Regions from separate parts of the Arvimicrobium flavum genome, predicted to be linked through region 2. Evidence: riboswitches for the same ligand, from Rfam matches in the RefSeq annotation. Region 2 holds a riboswitch; the other holds the start of a gene.

Region 1 (10,236 bases), 2.3 Mb from region 2:
TCGCGGATGGCGCATCCTCCTCGTCCTCCTATCGCTTCAAGCAGACGCTTCTCCAGCATGTGATCTACCAGAACCTGCTGATGCAGAGGCGGGTCGAGATGCACGAACGCATCGGTGCGGCGCTCGAACGGCTATGCGGTGCGAATCCGGAGCGTCTCGAGGATCTCAGGATGCTGGGCCATCATTTTTGCCGCTGCGCCATGCCGGCCAAGGCGGCCCGCTATCTTACCACCGCCGCCGACCGGGCGCGCGCGGTCTATGCGAATGACGACGCGTGCCGCCTCTATGAGCAGGCGGTCGCGGCGCTTGCGGCAGGGGGAGACGCCGGCCATTCGCAGCAGGGCCTGGAGTTGCGCGAACAGATCGCCGATCTTGGCGCGACGGCCGGCCGGCGCGACGTGGCACGGGAGCAGTACATCGCCATCCTGGAAGCGCACAGGGAGCGTGGGGACAGCGTCGCGGTCGCGCGGATACTGCGCAAGCTGGGCGGCCTGCTGTGGCACGCCGGCAAGCGACAGAAGGCCGAAGGCTATTATGCAGAGGCCGCGATCGCCCTCGATGGACGCAATGCGCCTGTGGAACGGGCCCTGCTCCTGCAGGAGCGCGGCCGCCTGGCGTTCCGTGCCGGCGACTTCGCGGTCGCCGCGGAACGGGCGGAGGAGGCGCTTCGCAGCATAGAGGTCGTCGCCGAGGGCGCGGACGCGGTGCCGGAAGGCGCGCGCGCCACCGCCGAAGCGCTGAACACCAAGGGTGTCGCCCTGGCGCGGCTGGGGCGCAACATGGAGGCCATCGCCGAAGTTGAGCGCAGCGTCGCCACCGCCGAGGCGGCGGGGCTGCTCGGCGCGGCGTGTCGGGGCTATACAAATCTTGCCGTCCTCTACACGCTTGTCGATCCGGCGCGGGCGATCGACGTGTGCCGGCGCGGCCTGGAGGTGGCGGCCCGCATAGGGGACCTCGGCTTCCAGGCGCGCCTGTTCGCAAACCTCGCCGTCGCCTCGTGCACCTTCACCGACCGTTGCGCCGACGAAGGCGTGCCGGCGGCCGAAAAGGCGATCGAGATCGACCGCGCGCTGGATCAGCGCGAGCACCTTGCCGTGCCGTTGATCGTTCTCGGCCAGATCCACCAATGCAAGCTGGAGCCGGGCCTGGCGGAACGCTGCTACAGGGAAGCGCTGGCCGTCGCCGAGGAGACCGGCGATCCGCAGCAGCTGTTCCCTTGCTATGACGGGCTGGCGACGCTGGGCCTCGACCGCGACGACTATGCGGAGGCCGAGCGGTATTTCTCGAAGGCTCAGGAGCTGTGCAGCAAGCATGGCCTCGATACCAGCACGCTCGTCGTGCTGCCGTTTCTCGATTGACCGAATGAGGAGAACCGCAAATGTCCGAGCGCTCACCGACAAGCCCATTGCAGCCTGGCGACCGGGCTCCCAACATCGTGCTCGATGCGATCACGCAGGAGGGGCAGATCGCCATCGGGGATTTCCGCGGCCAGAAGCCCTTGCTGGTCGGTCTCTTCCGCGGGTTGCACTGCCCCTTCTGCCGGCGCCACATCGCCGCTCAGGCGGAACTCGACAAGACGTTGCGCGAGCGCGGCGTCGAATCCCTCACTGTCGTCAACACGCCGATCGCGCGGGCCCGGCTCTACTTCCGCTTTCATCCGATACCCGGCCTGCTGGCCGCGGCCGATCCTGACAGGGCATCGCACAGGGCCTTCGGCCTGCCGACGCTGGAGTTCACCGAGGACGAAACGTCGTGGCCGCACAAGGTCAGCATGAATGACGCCATGCAGATGCAGGTGGACGTGCCCGGCGAGCTGCCGGAGCCCATGGATCCTTTCCGCGGGGCGGAACTCCTGAACAACAAGGACGGCTACGAGATGACCGAGGCGGACCAGCAGATGATCGCCGGCGGGCACGGGCAGCTGTTCGGCCAGTTCCTGCTCGACCGCGACGGCGTCGTCCGCTGGACCTTCACCGAGGTGCCAGACGGGGGCGCGAGGATGTTCAGCAAGGCGAACTCGGAAGAGCTGATGTCGGCGGCGTCGCGGGTCGCCGCATAGCGCCGGCGCTGCTCGCCGGCCGGCAAGGCGGCTCTCCTCGGTCGCCGCCGTCATGGCGGCCGTCAGGCGTCCTTCGGCAGGACCTGCAGCACCCGCGCGATGAACAGGCGGAACTCGGCCATGTAGTTGCGCAGAAAATCCTCGGTGGATTTGACCGTCACCTCGCCGTCGTCGGTGATCAGTCCCGGCGTGAACTGGATATAGGCTTCCGGGGCGTTCATCTGCGGCGAGTTGCAGAAGCTGAGGACGCTGCGCAGGCTCTGCTGGGCGACCGCCGTACCGATCGCGCCGGGCGACGTGCCGATAACGGCTGAAGGTTTGCGGGTGAACGAGTTCTTGCCGTAAGGGCGGCTGGCCCAGTCGATGGCGTTCTTCAGCCCGCCGGGGATGGAGCGGTTGTACTCCGGCGTCACGAACAAAACGCCCTCGACAGATGCGATGGCCTTCTTGAAGGCCCGCACTTCGGGCGGGAAATCAGCGTCGTAGTCGTAGTTGTAGAGCGGGAGATCGCGGAAGGAGATCTCCGACATCTGAAGCTCGGGCGGGGCTAGCCGAACCAGCGCCTTGGCGAGCTTGCGGTTGATCGAGCCTTTGGCGAGGCTTCCGATGAGGTATCCGACTGTATGTGTGGTCATGTCACGCTCCGCGGTCTGCGCTCCGCCGCCGTCCACCCCTTAGAGAACATGAAGATGAACTATGGCGGCGGCGCATGGAGGCAAGTCCGGGATTGCACCGGCGACGAGACCCCCCCTCAGGCGAGGTCGAGCGGCTGGACGATCCACTTGCCGCCGGTCTTGGCGGAGTATGCCGTCACCCCATACACCTCGCGGATGCGTTCTGGCGTCAGCACGTCTTCGGGCGCGCCGTCGGCGATGATCCGCCCGCGCTCGAGCAGCAGCAGCCGCGAACACCAGCGCGCCGCCAGGCCGAGGTCGTGCAGGGTGGCGAGGACGCTGCGGCCCTCGGCTGCCAGATCGGTAAACATGCGCATCAGCGAGACCTGATGCGAAGGGTCGAGGCCCGCGGTCGGCTCGTCGGCGAGAAGCAGAGGCGTCTCCTGCGCCAGGGCGCGCGCGATCAGGACTCGCGCCAGCTCGCCGCCGGAGAGTTCCGTGGCCGACCGATCGCGGAAGGCCTCGACGTCCATGCGGCGCATCGCGCTGTCGATGGCTTCGCGATCCCCCGACGTCAGGGGGGCGAACGGCGATCGGTATGGGGCGCGACCCAGCGACACGACCATCTCCACGGGAACGGGCCAGGCCACGTCGCGCTCCTGCGCAAGATAGGCCACGCTGGCGGCGCGCTCCCTGGCCGACATCGAACCGGCGTTCCGCCCATCGAAGGCGACCGTGCCGGTGGACGGGGTCAGGCCGAGGATGCTTCGTAGCAGCGTCGACTTGCCGGCGCCATTCGGTCCAATCAGCCCGACGAATTCGCCCGGCCTCACCGCGAAGGAAACGCCATGGAGCACCGGTACGCCGCCGAGCGAGGCGGTGACGTCGGAGACGGAAAGCAGCGTCATGCGAGCTTCCTCCGGGTGCGGTAGACGAGCCAGAGGAAGAACGGCGCGCCGATGAGCGCGGTGAGAACGCCGAGCTTCAGATCGCGCTCCGGCGCGACGACGCGGACGAGGATGTCCGCTGCCATCACCACGCAGGCGCCGCCAAGCGCGCTCGCCGGCAGCAGGCGGGACGGCCGCGCTCCGACCATGGGGCGCAGGATGTGCGGAACCACCAGGCCGACGAAGCCGATGGCGCCGGCGACGGCGGTGGCCGCGCCGACCGATGCGGCAGTGCCGAACACGGCCAGGAACTGCACGCGGCGCATGTCGATGCCGAGGCTCGCGGCCGTCTCGCTGCCCAGCGTCAGGGCGTCGAGGGCGCGTCCCAGCATCGCCAGCAGTGCCCAGCCCAGGATCATGAAAGGACCGGCCAGCCAGACATGCGTCATCGACCGGTCGGCCAGCGAGCCGAGCATCCAGAACATGATCTCGAGCGCCGCGAACGGATTTGGAGACAGGTTCAGAGCGAGGGACGTCGCGGCGCCGGCGAAGCTCGACACCGCGATGCCGGCAAGGATGATGGTGAGCATGCCGCCGCGCACTCCGGCGAGCGCCTGCACGACGACGACGCCCAGAACGGCTGCGGCAAGCGCTGCGAGGGGGAGAGCCAGCGGCACCGTTGCCGCGAGGCCCGTATATATCGCAAGCACTGCGCCGAGCGACGCCGAGGGGCTGACGCCGATCAGGCCGGGTTCGGCGAGCGCGTTGCGCAAGTAGCCCTGCAAGGCGGCGCCGGAAAGGCCGAGCGTTGCGCCGATCATCAGCCCGAGCAGCGCGCGCGGCAGCCGCACCTCCCGCATGATGAGCGCGATCGAATCCGCCTTGTCGGAAAACAGCGCTGCGATGCTGTCGCCAAAGGCAATCGCCGCCGGCCCCACGGTGAGCGACAGCAGGAAAAGCAGAAGCGTCGCTGCGCCAAGCGTTCCGAGCGTAAACCGATAGCGCGCGCGCTCGCTCATTCGGCCGGCCCGCCTTCGAGCGCGCGCGCCGCATTGCTCAGAATGCGGGCCGCCTCCAAGGTGAACGGCGCGCCGCAGGTGGTGTAGCTTGCCGGGACGATGGCGGATGCGCGTTGCTTGGCGAGCGTGCGATAGGCCGGATGCAGGAATATGTCCTGTGCGAGAGCAGGAGCGGCGTAGTGGGTGTCGTCCTGCGCCAGAAGGTCGGGCTGGGCCACGATCAGCAATTCGAGCGGCAGCCGAGCCGCGCCGGAGAAGCCGAATTCGGCTGCGATGTTGGTCAGCCCCGATGCGGTGATGACGGCGTCGGTCAGCGTTCCGGCGCCGGCCGTAAAACTGTTCGGATCGTAGTTCGCCACCCGGATGCCCGCTTTCGACACCTGCAGCCCGGCCAGCCCGCGGTCGAACTCGTCGACCAGTTCTGTGGCCCGCTGCTTGCGTCCGAGCACCTCGCCCATCCGCTCCAGGTTTGCGCGAATGTCGTCGAACGAGCTTTCGGGCGCGAATTCCTCGACGCGGATGCCGAGCCGCCGCAATAGGTCGACGGTCGCCCGCGTCGTGTAGGTGCCTGCCAGGACAAGGTCCGGCCGCATGAGGAAGATTTCCTCGGCGAGGCCATGATTGGAGACATAGCGCGCGGCTTCCGTGACCAGAACCGAGGATTCGGGATCGGATGCGAGGAAGGACACGGAGTGCAGCTGGCCGGGGCCGGCGACCAGCATTGCAAGTTGGTCGGTGCAGATGTTCATCGACACGACGCGGCGCGGGGGCTCGGCGGCAAGCGCCGAACCCTTGAAGCCCAAGGCGAGCACCACCGCCAACGCCCGCCAGAGACTGCCGTGAACCATTTGCGTCAGAATGCGCCCTTGATGCCGACGAAGGCCGTGCGGCCCTGCGTGTTGTAGCCGAAGACCTCTTCATATTGCTCGTCGAAAAGGTTCTCAACGCGGGCGAAGCCTTCCAGCTGGTCGCTGAATTTCAGGCTGCCGCCGATATTCACGACGGTGTAGGCGTCGAGCCAGACACGCGATGGCAGGGTCGGCACGAAGGCGACGTCTTCCGTCTTGCCGTTGAAGACGGCTTCGCCGAAGACGCGGGCCCGGTCATCGTAGAACGTGTATGCGGCGCCGATCGACCCGGAATGCCGAGGCCGGCGGATCTCGTCGAGGCGCGGTCCGCCCGCTCTCGTCTGCTCCGTCGCATCGGTGTAGGTGTAGGACGCCGTGGCGGTGAAACCGTTGAACAAGTCGACCGTCGCCGAAACCTCGACGCCCTGGCGCTTGCTCTTGCCTTCGCGGTTGACGGGCGACGAAAGAAAGTCGGGCGGCCCGCCGAAGACGACGGCGATCTCGTCCGTCAGGTCCTGGTTGAAGTAGGTGACGTCGGCGATCAGCCGGCCGTCGAAGAAGCGATGCTCGACGCCGATGTCCCATCCGAAGCTCTTTTCCGGAGTGAGGCTTGCATTGCCCTCGAAGGACGACGGAACAAAGCCGTACTGCTCGAAGAAGGTCGGGTTGGTGACACCGGTGCCAACAGATGCATGGAGCCGCGTCTCGCTGCCGGGGATCCGCCACGCGCCGCTCAGGCTGTAGGTCGTGGCGTCGCCGAAGCGATCGTTGAAGTCGCGGCGAATGCCGGCGTTGAGATAGAGCTGGTCGAGGAACTCGCCGCGGTATTCGCCGACGATCGAGTTGGTCTCGCGCTCGAAGGTCTCGTCGAGATGGGACGGCGCAAAGGTCTCGCGCTCCCATTCGTAGCCGCCGGTGAACTGGTGGCGGGCCTCCAGCAAGGTGGGCGTGTCGAACTGATAGGTCGCCTGGTATGCGCCGGTGTAGCGGCTGCCATCGCTGAACGAGAGCATGCCGTCGCTGAAATTGTCGCGGGTGCCGTCGCTACCGGTGAGGCGCAGCTTTTGCGTGAACGCTCCGTCAAGCGCCTTGTGCGTCAAGCCCAGGGAGCCGAAGAGCTCCTGTGTCCGCGTCCAGTCGTTGCCGTCGACGACGAGGCCATAGAACGGGCCAGGCGCGTAGTCGGGCGCGCCGCCACTGTTGAAGTCCTGGGGATCGATGTCGCTTTCCCGGTCGACGTAGCGCAGTGTTCCGTCGACGACGAGATCGGGCGTGATGTCCGCCGTGAACTTGCCGTTCAGGGTGACGTTGCGATCGCCGTCCTTCTCGCTGCCGAAGTCGGAGATGTTGAACCCGTCGGTGCGCCGGAAGGTCCCGGAAAGCGCCATGTCGAAGTTCTCTGCGCCGCCGCTCAGCGACACGCCGCCGAGGAACGTTCCGTCGGTGCCCACTTCCGAGCGGCCGCCGATCTTGAAGCCGTTTCGTTCGCCGCGCCTGGTGATGATGTTGACCACGCCGGCGGTCGCATTCGATCCCCAGAACGCACTCTGCGGGCCCCGCAACACCTCGATCCGGTCCACGTCGTCGGCCAGGAGGCTGGCGAAGTCGAACTCGCCGGTCGAGGTTTCACTGACTTCGACACCGTCGATCATCACCAGCAGGTGATTGGCTTCGGCGCCGCGCACGCGCACCTGCGTCGGCCCGCCGAAGGAGCCCGAGCGCGATACGGAGAAGCCCGGCACCAGCCGCAACGCGTCGGCGACGTAGCGGACCTGGTTCTGCTGCAGCTGCTCGCCGGTTATGACGGTGAACGCACGCCCCGATTTCTCCTGCTCGATCGGCGTCAGGCCTTCGGTGACCAGAATGCGTTCGAGCTGCGTGACCGGCTCGTCGTCGACCGCCTGCGCCCCGGCAACACCGGTCAGGGCCAAGGCAATGATGCCCGCCCAGTAAGATTGTTTCTGCATGTCTGCCCCCACGGCGAATGGCGGGGCGCACGCGCCCCGAAGTTTCTCCTGAACCGCAGGGAGATGACGATGGGCAGACTTCGCCCCTCGGTCGGCTCCGGCATGCGGCAACACCTTCGTTGTGTCACCGCCACGGACGACCGCGCTCGACCACACCCCGTGATCAAGCATGGGTGACCGGAAAAGGCAGGTCTCCTGACTTCCGTGTCCTCGCCTTCCCCCGCCTTCCCGACTGCTCGAGGGCAGTCAGTGGCGTCGTGGAAGAAGGCTCAACGGCTACAGTTGCGGGGGCAGTCCCGGCTTCGGGCGTCGATCACCCTCACCGTGTTCCCTTTTCATCCGCTGTTGCGGAACCATTTCCAACCGCAGGTTTAGTGAGCGAAACACGCTCCTGTCAATCGGGCGGTTCCAGCCGAACGCGAGGACACCTAGCGGTCGTCTCGAGATCAATGTATGTTCTTGGTGCGTGATGTATTGGCGCTGCGTTGCTCACGCAGGCGGCCATCGGTCCAAAGAGTAGGCGGGGTGTACCGAATGCAACGGATCGCATTTTTGTTGTTTCTTGGTGCGGTAACTTTCTTGGCCGGGTGCCAGAGCGGAGCACCCTCTCGTCCAGGGTCTCTGGTCTGCTCGCCACGACTCGAAGACATCGGCGGATGTAGCCCGAATTTCGGCTCGACCTACACGACCGGGCAATATTAGAGACGGCGTCGATCGCCGCTCGACCCGCTGGAATCGCGCCCGGGCGAAAGCGAGGCCGGAAACGGCCGCGTCGCAAACACGCTTGGTCGACCGTGAGCGATTGCCGCCAAGGGCGCGCCCACCCGGGCGCGCTGACGGCCGGGCAGGCGGATTGGCTCAGTCCGGGACCACCTTCCAGCTGTCGTCCGGGTTGAAACGGTCGATGTACTTGACGATCTGCTCGGTCGCCGGCCCCAGATCGGCCTCGTAGACGATGCCGCTCTGGTTGACCGCAAACGTCTTGACGCCTGTCTCGCCGTAGGTGATCGGCCAGGCGAGCAGGCCGAAGCCTGCGATCATGTTGCCGTTAATGATGTAATCGTAGGCGCCGCCGGCGATCTGGTCGCCCTGGCCGGTCAGGATGCGGAAGCGATAGCCGAAATAGCCCTCGCCCTTTTTGGCTCCCTCGAGCTCTGCCTGGTCGGCAAACTCGCCAGCCGGGCTTTCGCCGTTGATCTCGTCGGTCGGCCAGTAGAGCCCGTCAGTCATGCCCTCGCTGCTGACGAGCTTCTGGGCGAATTCGAGCACGCCGTCGCCATCCCTGTCCTCGTCGGCGTAGTCGCGTTGGGCTTCGACATAGTCCCGCGCCGTTTCGATCGCCTCCAGCTCGTTCTCGCCCACCCGCCGATTGACGATTTCCTCGAGCCCGGCGTAGGTGTCGAAAGCCCATTTCCCGTCCTGACCCTTCACCAGCGGAAACGGCAGCGGCCAGAGCTTCGCGCCGATGGCCAGCAGCTTGCGGTCGTCGCCACCCTTCACGATCAGCTGCCTTGCCGTGCCTTCGCGCAGCAGCTTGAAGGTTTCCGCGGCATTTTCATCGGCTTTCAGCTTTTCGGCATCGAGCCCGAAAAGCCGGGCGAGGGCGCCGATATCGTCATCGGCAAGCGCCGTCTTGTACGCCGCCAGCGCTTCGTCAACGCTGTCGAAGGCCGGCGGCTCCTCGGCCGCGGCCAAGGACGAAATGTCGGGTGCGGCCTCGGAGACGTCGGCGGCCTCCTGTGCAAACGAGGTCGTGGACGTCAGGCAGGTTGCGGCGCCAAGCAGCGCTGAGATGCAGATCGAGCCGGCGAGCATGGTTCGAAAGGTCGTGTGCATTGTTGCGTCTCCTCTTGCTCGATCTCAGCGCCGACCGCCGCCACCGCGGCCGCCGCCGCCGCCTCGGCCACCGCCACCTCCAAAACCGCCACGTCCACCGCCGCCGCGACTGATGTGGTGTCCGCCGCCGCGGCTGCCGCCGCCCATCGATTGGCGGCCTCGATTGGAATGCACCTGGGAAACCTTGCCGCGGTTCACGTTACCCAACCCCGACTGCTTCCTCGGTCGATTGTCGACGCGCCCTGCGGCCTTCGGCTTGCCCGCCGGCCGCGTGACCTTGCTGGGCTTCCCCGAACCTTGCCGCGCGACGTCGCGCTGCCCCGCGCCCTGCCGTGCAACGTCGCGCTGACCTGCTGCCGGCCGCGCTCCCTGCTTGCCGATGTCGCCGCGCGCCCTGGCGGCAGCGGCAGGCTGCTTCAGCCCCTCCAGCGTGTTCTTGCGGACGTCGGCCGCCTTCGCGCTCCTGCCCGGAAGATTGCCGGCTGCATTGCGCGCCTTGAGGTCCGTCGCGCGGTTGCGGATCGAGTTGTCGCTGTTGGCCTTCACCCTGTTCTTGACATTCGTTCGGTCGAGCTTGGCGAACTGGCTCTTGTCGAAGTTGATCTTCGAACGGTCGACGTTCTTCCAGTCGACATCGTTGAAGTCGAGCTTGCCGTTGAAATTGCGGTTGTTGAAGCAGTCGTTGCAGTCGATATCCAGGTCGCCGCCGTCCCAGCGGCCGCCCCACACGCCCCAGTCGTCCCAGTCGACGGCGGCCGCCCAGATCGCTCCGGTCACTGTCGCCGCAAAGAAAGTCGCCCCGGGATACCAGTAGGACGGGTAGGGTTCCGGGTAGTACTGGATCGGCTGAGGCGGGTAGTCGTCGACATAGAGCATTTCGGGCTCATAGCGGGGCACATAGACGACTTCGGTGCCGGACGACTGGATGATGACATTGTCGTTTTCGGTCGTCACCTTCATCTTGTCGTCCGACTTGATGATGCCCTTGGCGACCGCTTCCTCGCGC
Region 2 (10,236 bases):
CGCAATGTGGGGCTGTCAACGCGTGCTGTCGACTGCTTGGATGCGGACGGAAATCCATCTTCCCGGCATCGGCGCCGCTGCTGGGAATCATTTCCTTCCCGATCCGACGAGCGCCGGCATCGGCACCCGATAGGCGCCGTCCGGGCCGAGATGCCGCCCGATCTCCATCTCGACCGCCCTGGAGACCGCATCGCGAACCTCGTCGCTCTGGGCGAGCAGCAGACCGCGCAGTCTGACGCCGCCTTCGAGAATAGCCCTCACGAGGGCCGTGGGTTCGGCATGTTCCCATGTCTGCTCAACAGTGCGGATGACTGTCTTCGTGAAACCGGTCGACTGGAGCGCTTCCTCAAGCTTCTCCGGCTCGCTGAACTGGAAGAAGTCAGGCCCGTGAGGCAGCGGCGCCGAGACGTCGGCATGAGCCTTGATGGCGTCGAGCAGGAGGCCGAAGCCGTTTGCGGGGGTCGGCGCCTGCCAGACGCTCACGGCGACGCGGCCACCCCTCCTCAGCACGCGATGCATTTCCAGCAAAGCCTTCTGCGGCTGCGCGACGTGAATGATGCCGTAGCCGCATACCACGGCTTCGAAGGTCCCGGATTCGAACGGTAGGTCCTGTGCGTCGCCTTGAAGAAACTGGACGTCGGGAACGTTGCGTTTTGCGACCTCGATCACGTTGCCGGAGAAATCGAGGCCGACCACCTCGGCGCCGCGCGCACTCGCCGCTCGCGCGAGCACTCCCGGCCCGGTGCACACATCGAGCAGGCGCGTTCCCTTTTCAACGCGCGCGGCGCCGAGAATCGCGGGAACGGTCTGCGCCGTGAGGCGACCGAAATGCCGTTCATAGCCGCTGCTGACAGCATCCCAGCCGTCGAGTTCGAACGCCTGGAAGGCAATCGGGTCACGAGAGGTTTCGATAACCATCTCATTCCTCGTCAGGCGGGCCCCGGCGCAGGCGATATGGTGCATCGGCTTCGTGGCTATTCTTTGCGCCCGTTTCCTCCTCGCGGGACCAGCTCCATGTCGCGTGCGGACAGGGCGAGCGAAATACGGTTTGCCCACCGTCCGATTTAGGTTATGACTCCGGTGTCGATGGTTCCGAAAGGACCAGAGGGAATGCGGTGCGGAGCTTGTGCTCCAATTCCGCGGCTGCCCCCGCAACTGTGAGCGGCGAGCCGGATCCGAATGCCACTGGGTGAAACCGGGAAGGCGGATCGCGGCGCCAAAGCCGTAAGCCAGGAGACCTGCTGTCGACTTGATATTGGCTTGGGCCCTCGGGTGGAGGGCGAAAGGATTTCATATGAACACCACAACTACGTTTGGCGCAGTTTCTTCGCAGTCGCGCGCCCTTCAGCTCGGCTTCGCCGCGCTTCTCGGACTTTTCGTCATTGGCTTCGCGGGATTCTCCCAGATGGAAGTCGTTCATAATGCCGCTCACGACTACCGGCATTCGATGAACTTTCCCTGCCACTGACCAAGGTCTTCCCAAATGACATATTTTCGTAACGTCGTGTTCATCGCGGCGGTCTGCGGGCTACTGGCCGGCGTCGTCATGACCGCTCTCCAGGCCTACGCCACGGTGCCGCTGATCCTCCAGGCAGAAACCTACGAGGGCACCGAACCTGCGCACGACCATGGCCCCGCGCCAGACGCGGGCGTCGCAGTTGCTCCCTCCGTCCAGTCGCACGATCATTCGACACATGATCATGGTGACGGCTGGGCTCCTGCCGACGGTTTTGAGCGTACGGCCTTCAATGCGCTTGCGAACATCGTGACCGGCATGGGCTTCGCGCTGGTGCTCGTCGCTCTGTCCGAGTTCGCCGGTGGCATCGCCAACTGGCGGAGCGGACTGGTCTGGGGTTTTGCGGGCTTTGCCGTCTTCACCCTGGCTCCGGGGCTCGGCTTGGCTCCGGAACTGCCGGCGATGCCCGCCGCCGACCTGTTCGCGAGACAGGTGTGGTGGATCGGGACGGCCGCAGCCACCGCGGCCGGTCTGGCTCTGATCGCGTTCGGACGTTCGCCCGTGCTTGCGATCCTGGCCGTGGCGCTGATGGTTGCACCACACATCATAGGCGCACCGCAGCCGACGGACTATGAGACGCCCGTTCCGCCGGACCTGCATCACCGCTTCATCGTGGCTTCGACCGTGACGAACCTCGTCTTCTGGCTCGTCCTCGGTGCGGCCGCGGGCTACCTCCGGTCGCGCTTTTCGACGGCGGAGCAAGGGGCTCGCAACAGCTTTGCCTGACGGCAGGCTGACCTTCATTCTCGGCGGGGCGCGCTCCGGAAAGAGCCGCCACGCCGAGGCGTTGATCGAAGAGCTGCCGCCGCCCTGGACCTATGTGGCCACCGGTCAGGCCTTCGACGCGGAGATGCGTGAGCGCATCGAGCTGCACAAGGCGAGGCGCGACGGACGTTGGACCACGCTCGACGCGCCGCTCGACTTGGTGGGTGTACTGAGCTTGGTGGAAGTTGATCGGCCGGTTCTGGTCGACTGTCTTACACTATGGCTGTCCAACCACCTGCTGGCGGGCAACGATCTCGACCATGAATGCGCGGCGCTCGAGGCCGCGCTTGCCCATCCCCGCGGGCCCTGGTTCGTGGTCTCCAACGAGGTAGGGCTCGGCATCGTGCCGGACAATGCGCTCGGCCGCCGCTTCCGCGACGCGCAGGGCCGATTGAACCAGCGCATTGCGGCGATCGCAGAAGAGGTGATTTTTATGATCGCCGGCCTGCCGATGAAAGTGAAATGACATAGGTGAAATGACGTGAGTGCCGAGCAATCCGAAGCCGAGCGCCACAAGGCCAAGATGGCCAAGCGCAAGGCCGTGCAGGACGCCGAAGTGGCGTCGAAGACCATCGAGAAGGGCCTGCTGATCGTCAACACCGGTCCGGGCAAGGGCAAGTCCACCGCCGCCTTCGGGCTGGCGCTGCGCATGCTGGGCTACGGCCGCAAGGTGGGCGTGGTCCAGTTCATCAAGGGCGCCTGGCATTCCGGAGAGAAGGATGCGCTCGCCGCGTTCGGCGACAGGGTTGTGTGGCACACCATGGGGGAGGGGTTTACCTGGGAGACGCAGGATCGGGAACGGGATGTCGCGGCCGCCGGGCGCGCCTGGGAAAAAGCCCGGGAGCTCCTGGCTGATCCTGAGATGAGTCTCGTGATCCTGGACGAGCTCAACATTGCGCTGCGCTACGACTACCTCGATCTCGACGAGGTGGTGGAGGCATTGAAGGCTCGCCGTTCCGACCTCCACGTGGTCGTGACGGGCCGCAACGCTAAGCCGGCCCTCATCGAGGCCGCAGACCTCGTGACCGAGATGACGGCGGTGAAGCATCACTTCGCCGCCGGCGTCAAAGCCCAGCAGGGCATAGAGTTCTAGCCATGCCCGCGCGCGCTTTGATGTTCCAGGGCACCGGCTCCGATGTCGGCAAGTCGCTGGTCGTCGCCGGACTAGCGCGCGCATTCGCAAATCGCGGGCTGGTGGTGCGGCCATTCAAGCCGCAGAACATGTCGAACAATGCCGCCGTCACCGAGGACGGTGGCGAGATCGGCCGGGCCCAGGCGTTGCAGGCGCGCGCTGCGCGGGTCGCCACAAGCGTCCACATGAACCCCGTCCTCCTGAAGCCGCAGGGAGAAGCCGGCGCGCAGATCGTCGTTCAAGGAAAGGTGTTCGGGGCGGCGAAGGCGGCTGAATACCAGGGCGTGAAGCCGAATCTCATGCCCTACGTGCTCGACAGCTTTGCCCGGTTGCGCGCAGAGGCAGACCTGGTCCTGGTCGAGGGAGCCGGCAGCGCGTCGGAGATCAACCTGCGCGCCAACGACATCGCCAATATGGGTTTTGCGCGCGCCGCAAATGTCCCGGTCGTCCTGATCGGGGACATCGACCGCGGCGGGGTCATCGCGAGCCTCGTCGGCACCGGGCATGTCATCGACCCAGCTGACGCGGCCATGATCCAGGGATTTCTTGTCAACCGCTTCCGCGGTGATCCGAGGCTCTTCGACAGCGGGATGCGCGAGATTGCCGAACGCACCGGCTGGACGCCGTTCGGCCTGCTGCCGTTCTTTCCGGATGCCAGGAAGCTGCCTGCCGAGGACGCGCTGGGGCTGTCGCGGGAGATTCCCGGGATCAACGGGCGAGGGGCCATCAGGATTGCCGTTCCGATCCTGCCGCACATCGCGAACTTCGACGATCTCGATCCGCTCGAGGCGGAACCGGACGTCGAGATCGTCCGCGTCTGGCCGGGCGACGCCCTGCCAGGCGATGCACACCTGGTGTTGCTTTTGGGGTCCAAAGCGACGATCGCCGATCTGGCGGCGTTCCGGTCCGCGGGCTTCGACGTCGACCTCGCCGCGCACATCAGGCGAGGCGGCCACGTGCTGGGTATGTGTGGTGGTTACCAGATGCTCGGCAGCTCTATTGCCGACCCTCACGGAACCGAGGGGCCTGCGGGGAAGGTTCGGGGCCTCGGCCATCTCGACGTCGCCACGGAACTGACGCAGGGCAAGCGGCTCGTGGCGACCGCCGGACACACCACCGACGGCGTGAGCTTTCGTGGCTACGAGATGCATATGGGTGCGACCGCAGGGCCAGGGCGCGAACGCCCGTTCGCGACGCTGGCCGACGGCTCGCCGGAAGGAGCCGTTTCGGCCAGCGGCCGCGTGGCCGGCACCTATGTGCACGGCTTTTTCAGCGACGATGCGCAACGGGCGGCGTGGATCGAGCGGCTGAACGGCAAACCGTCAGGCCTGCACTATGACGACGGGGTCGAGGCGGTCCTCGATGCGCTCGCCGCTCACATGGAGCGCCATCTCGACCTGGATGGCCTGCTCAAAAATGCCAGGTGAGCGCGGCCACTGCGCCGATCAGCGCGATCAGGAGGGCGTCGGCGATCCGGTAGAGTGCAAGTGCGCGGCGAATGTCCGCCGGCGTCGCCTCGCGCCGACCTTGTCCTATCGTCGGATCCTGCGTGAGGACGCCGCCATAATGACGCGGGCCTGCAATGGCCAAACCAAGCGCGCCGGCGAAGGCGGCTTCCGGCCATCCGGCATTCGGCGAACGATGATGCCGGGCATCGCGTCTTACCGCACGCCATGCCTCGCCAGGGTTCGCCCCCGGCAGCAAAGATGCGGCCGCGACGACCAGCAGTGCGGTCAGGCGGGAGGCGGGAAGGTTGATCAGGTCGTCGAAGCGGGCAGCGGCCCAGCCGAACGCGCCGTGCCGCTCGTTCTTGTGGCCGATCATGCTGTCGGCGGTGTTCACCGCCTTGTAGGCGGCCGCGCCCGGCAGCCCGCCGGCGGTGAGCCAGAATGCCGGCGCGACGACGCCGTCCGAGAAGTTCTCGGCAAGGCTCTCGATCGCGGCGCGGCAGACGGCTGCCTCGTCAAGCCGCTCGGGATCGCGTCCGACAATCATCGAGACCGCCCTGCGTCCCGCTTCGAGCCCTTCGCCTTCGAGCGCGTCCGCCACCGCGGCCACATGAGCAGCAAGGCTCCGCTGCGCCAGCAGCGTGCTTGCGAGGATGGCCACCAGCACGATACCGAAACTGAGTTGCAGCAGCAGGCCTTGCACGAGAGACGCCGCCAGCCAAACAACGGCGACCAGCAGGACCAGCGCGACCACGCCGAGACGCTTGCGCCGCGCAGCCGTATGCCCCGCATGATTGAGCGCGCGATCGAGCATGTCGATCAGCTTGCCGATCCAGATCACGGGATGGCCGATGGCTCGCACGACCCGTTCCGGATAGCCGAAGACGAGCTCAAGCATGAGCGACAAAAGAGCAAGGGGAGCTGACATGGCGGTCCGGAAGAAAATTGCGTCAGTCACCGACCATGGCGGCAGCCTGGACGCCGCACGCTCGCTTTTCCCGAACGCGCCGCAACCGTGGATCGATCTGTCGACGGGTATCAATCCGCACGCCTATCCGCAACCAATCCTGCCGGCGGACGCATTCACGCGCCTGCCCGAGCCGGGAAAGAACGCCGAGCTGTGCCGCGTCGCCGGAGAAAACTATGGAGCCCCGTCGGCTGCGAACGTGGTTGCGGCGCCGGGCACGCAGATATTGCTGCCGCGGGTCGCTTCACTGATCGCTCCGGGCAAGGCCGGCGTTCTGGGACCGACCTATGCCGAGCACAGCCGCGCCGCGGCGATTGCCGGCCATGACGCGGCGTATGTCCGCGATTTCGACGCTCTCTACGACGTGCAGCTCGCCATCGTCGTCAATCCGAACAATCCCGACGGACGAATCATCGAGCGGGGGCGGCTCGTCGATCTGGCGCAGCACCTCGCCCGCAAGGGCGGCCTGCTGGTTGTCGATGAGGCGTTCATGGACGTCGGGCCGCTGCACGAGAGCGTTTCGGCGGACGTCGAGGGTTGCGGAGCGGTCGTGCTCAAATCCTTCGGCAAGTTCTTCGGACTTGCCGGCGTCAGGCTGGGATTCGCACTGGCGCCGGTGCGTCTGGCCGAATTCCTCGGCGCAGAGTTGGGTCCATGGGCGGTGGCCGGGCCTGCGGTCGAATTCGGTTTGTCTGGCCTCGCCGATCGGAGCTGGCAGGCGTCGATGCGACGATGCTTGGAGCGCGAGGCTGCGGCGCTGGATGACCTGCTGGTGCAAAACGGCATCACCGTTGAGGGTGGCACCAGTCTGTTTCGCTTCGTTCGGACGCCTCAGGCCCCCAGCCTGTTTGAGAGCCTCGGTGGCGCGGGCGTTCTAGTTCGCCGATTCGTTGACCTGCCCGACGCGCTGCGCATCGGACTTCCCGCCGGCAAGCGGGAGTCGGAACGGCTGGCGGGCGCCCTGAACGGGTGGCGGCCAGGCCAGCAATCATCCTGCCAAACGGGGCTGGAACCTGTCGGCAGCGGAGGTAGAATCGTCTCATGATCTATGTGACCCCGCTGTCGAAGCTTGAAGACACCTTGATGCGCTCCGGGGCACGACGGCTGGTGACGTTACTCCGCGAGGATGCGGATTTCGTCCGTCCCGTTGTGCTGGCCCCGGGCGACCACCTGCTCTTGCAGATGCACGACATCACCGAGGAGGCGGATGGAATGGTGGCGCCGGCCGCCGCACATGTGGCGGAATTGCTGGCCTTCGTGCGGGCCTGGGATCGCAGCGCGCCGTTGGCGATAAATTGCTACGCCGGCATCAGCCGGTCGACGGCTGCGGCGTACATCGTCGCCGCCGCGCTAGCGCCCGGCCGGGACGAAGGCGAACTGGCGCGGCGGCTTCGCGAGGCCTCGCCAAGCGCCACCCCGAACGCCCGCCTGATCGCGCTTGCCGACGACATGCTTGGCCGCCGCGGCCGCATGGTTGACGGCATCCGCGCCATCGGTCGGGGATGTGATGCCTTCGAGGGCACGCCATTCGTTTTGGGCTTCGATTGATCGGCCATCGCATCCCGCGCTTCGCCGGTCTTTGTCGCTGACATGATCACGAAGCATTCAAGGTTTGATGGGATTGTTACCGTCTAAGGACTTGTTTCGGGACGGGACTCGCCCGAAATGAGCGAGGAACCGTCGCCGAATGCACCCGTTGACCTGCCGGGGGACATCCCTGATCCGCGGCCGGCAGCGGGCGACTTGCCGTATGAATTGCACAGGTCAAGACCAAGTCTCATGCTCAAGCAAGCTCCCACATTGCCGACATCCCTGGTCGCCGCTCTGCGGAAGGCGGCGCCGAAATACATCGAATTCGACCAGGATCACTGCACCACCATCGCCTCGTACAACGTGCACAAATGCGTAGGCACCGACGGGCGCTTTTCGCCGGAGCGCGTGGCCGCAGTGGTCGGCGAACTCGACGCAGACATCATCGCCTTGCAGGAGGTCGATGAGAGGACGGGCTCGCGGCAGGGGCTGCTGGACCTGGTGGCGCTGCAGAAGAAGACGGACCTTGTGCCGCTGCATCGCTCGCACAACGACATCAGCCATGGCTGGCACGGAAACCTGATCCTGGCCCGGTCCGGCGTGGTGAAGGAATGCAAACAGGTCCGCCTGCCTGGACTGGAGCCGCGCGGGGCCATCATTGTCGATCTCGACCTGAACGGGGTGCCGCTCCGTGTTATCGCCGCGCATTTCGGCCTGCTGCGTCGCTCGCGCTCCAGGCAGGCGGAGACGCTGCTCGAGGCCACCCGGTCGGTCCTGCATCCGACGATCCTGCTCGGCGACCTGAACGAGTGGCGTGTTCGCAACCGGTCGTCATTGCTGACGCTGCTGCCGCATTTCGGGCCTGTGCATGCGATCCTGCCGAGCTTCCCTTCGCGGTTTCCGCTGTTGGCGCTCGACCGTATCCTGGCGCGTCCGATGAGCCTCATTTCGAGCATCGAGGTGCATAGTTCGCCTTTGGCCAAGGTTGCATCCGACCACCTCCCCATAAAGGCCCGGCTGAATCTTGGCGCGATTTCGCGGCCCGACCTGCAAGCCGAACTGACCTGACGATCGCGGCAGCGCCTGAAGCCCCATCTTTGGTGACACTGGTCTCCGGGGCTGACATGCGGAAAAATGGTGATCCGGGTGGGACTCGAACCCACGACCATTCGATTAAAAGTCGAATGCTCTACCGGCTGAGCTACCGGATCATCACGCGAGGTCATCGAGACCCGCCGTATGTGCGCCTAGCCGATTTCCTTGTTCTTGGAAATCGTTGGTTTTCAACCTCCCAGCAGTCCTGACCTTCCGATTGAACGTCAGTTGCTCTACCGGCTGAGCTGCGCCCTCCCGGAGGCGCTGATGGCCCCCGAAAGTGCGGCGGAACATAGGGAGAGACCCAATTCGGGTCAACCGAAAAAGGTTGTGGTGCATGCGTCACCCACATGAGGCGTCCAACCATCTACAGTGAGGCTTGGAGATTGATGGCTTCCCGGCGTCCCGGGGCAGTGATCATGCGACTCCGGACGTTGCCGAAGCGCGCAGCCGCGCCACATATCGCAGCGATTGCCGTGGTTCGCTGCCGAAGAGCGTCGAGATGAGAAGTTGGAGTCTCGCCATGGCGCGCTCCTGCTAATCGGGGCCGGCAGCGGCGGACCAGATTGATCTCGCCAGGATGACCTGTGCGGATTTCGTGCTGTCCGACTCGTCGATCATGACGGTGATTCTCAGCTGGCTGGACGGTTTCCATGAGAACGCCTCGGCCGAACCCGGGATCGACACCGTCCGACTGGCTTCCGGAACGCCGAGCGCATCGTGCGGGTTTGCGCGGCGAGCTCCGATACCGACGTGGCCACGGCGGCCGAACAGCTTTTCGGGCGCTGAGCGGCATCTTGCCTCAGCATTCCACGTAAGGGTGATTGGCGCCTCTCGCGGCCGGCCTCTATATGGCGGGCTGATCCGAAGGCGCGGCAGATGCCGCAGGCGAGGGTGCATGGAACTTGACGTCGGCTATCTGACCGCGGCCGGGGCGGGGGCGCTGTCCTTCCTGTCGCCCTGCGTGCTGCCGCTGGTGCCGCCCTACCTTTGCTACATGGCGGGCGTCAGCGTCGACGATTTTCGCGAAGACGGCGTCCGTGTGGTCGAGAGAAGCAAGAAGATGGCGCTGCTCGCGGCGTCGCTCGCCTTCGTGCTCGGCTTCACCACGGTGTTCGTGGCGCTCGGCGCCGGCGCGTCCACGATCGGCCGTTTCCTGCGCGTCTGGCAGGAGCAACTGGCGATCGTCGCGGGCATCCTGATCATAATCATGGGACTCAACTTCCTGGGCGTGATCCGCATTCCGCTGCTGTCGCGGGAAGCCCGCTTCCATTCCAAGGGTAAGCCGGCGAGCGTGGCTGCTGCCTACCTGATGGGCCTGGCCTTCGCCTTCGGCTGGACGCCCTGCATCGGGCCCGTGCTGGGGCCCATCCTGACGCTGGCGGGCGGAAGCTCGACCGTGGGCGAGGGTGCGTTCCTGCTGCTCATCTACTCGCTCGGCCTTGGCATACCGTTCGTCATCGCTGCGCTGTTCTCCGGGGCCTTCATGCGCTTCCTGTCACGCTTCCGCGTGCATCTCGGTCGGGTCGAGAAGGTGATAGGCGTGCTGCTCGTGGCGGCCGGCGTGCTGTTCATCACCGGTGGCATCCAGGTCGCCTCCTACTGGCTGCTCGAGACGTTCCCCATCCTTCAAACCATCGGGTGAGGTGCGCACCCGATTGGCTGGCAACGCAGTCGGTGTTAGGACGCTTGGGCACAAAGTAAGGCTGAATCACCATGTCCGAGCGCAGTTGCCTGTCGATCATCCTTGCCGCCGGCGAGGGCACGCGCATGAAAAGTGCGC

Evidence for each region. A riboswitch is a leader RNA that binds a small molecule or an ion and turns the genes downstream of it on or off. The one in region 2 is predicted to bind cobalamin.
Region 1: another riboswitch for cobalamin. It lies ahead of PD284_RS04840 (TonB-dependent receptor plug domain-containing protein); the one in region 2 lies ahead of PD284_RS15575 (CbtB domain-containing protein).

The regions. Positions count from the first base shown of each region.
Region 1 is NZ_JAQGPN010000001.1:972,486-982,721, forward strand. Features, by position in the region: gene PD284_RS04810 (adenylate/guanylate cyclase domain-containing protein) at 1-1,358, shown strand, start outside; gene PD284_RS04815 (redoxin family protein) at 1,379-2,059, shown strand; gene PD284_RS04820 (NADPH-dependent FMN reductase) at 2,122-2,694, opposite strand; gene PD284_RS04825 (ABC transporter ATP-binding protein) at 2,811-3,581, opposite strand; gene PD284_RS04830 (FecCD family ABC transporter permease) at 3,578-4,579, opposite strand; gene PD284_RS04835 (ABC transporter substrate-binding protein) at 4,576-5,427, opposite strand; gene PD284_RS04840 (TonB-dependent receptor plug domain-containing protein) at 5,433-7,394, opposite strand; cobalamin riboswitch at 7,563-7,767, opposite strand; gene PD284_RS04845 (DUF2950 domain-containing protein) at 8,253-9,230, opposite strand; gene PD284_RS04850 (DUF3300 domain-containing protein) at 9,255-10,236, opposite strand, start outside.
Region 2 is NZ_JAQGPN010000001.1:3,227,708-3,237,943, reverse strand. Features, by position in the region: gene PD284_RS15580 (class I SAM-dependent methyltransferase) at 88-918, opposite strand; cobalamin riboswitch at 1,071-1,260, shown strand; gene PD284_RS15575 (CbtB domain-containing protein) at 1,295-1,468, shown strand; gene PD284_RS15570 (CbtA family protein) at 1,484-2,242, shown strand; gene cobU (bifunctional adenosylcobinamide kinase/adenosylcobinamide-phosphate guanylyltransferase) at 2,235-2,747, shown strand; gene cobO (cob(I)yrinic acid a,c-diamide adenosyltransferase) at 2,763-3,374, shown strand; gene PD284_RS15555 (cobyric acid synthase) at 3,377-4,840, shown strand; gene cbiB (adenosylcobinamide-phosphate synthase CbiB) at 4,824-5,789, opposite strand; gene cobD (threonine-phosphate decarboxylase CobD) at 5,788-6,873, shown strand; gene PD284_RS15540 (tyrosine phosphatase family protein) at 6,870-7,376, shown strand; gene PD284_RS15535 (endonuclease/exonuclease/phosphatase family protein) at 7,608-8,426, shown strand; tRNA gene PD284_RS15530 (tRNA-Lys) at 8,494-8,569, opposite strand; partial or broken gene PD284_RS26945 (HdeA/HdeB family chaperone) at 9,019-9,114, shown strand; gene PD284_RS15525 (cytochrome c biogenesis CcdA family protein) at 9,352-10,098, shown strand; gene glmU (bifunctional UDP-N-acetylglucosamine diphosphorylase/glucosamine-1-phosphate N-acetyltransferase GlmU) at 10,170-10,236, shown strand, end outside.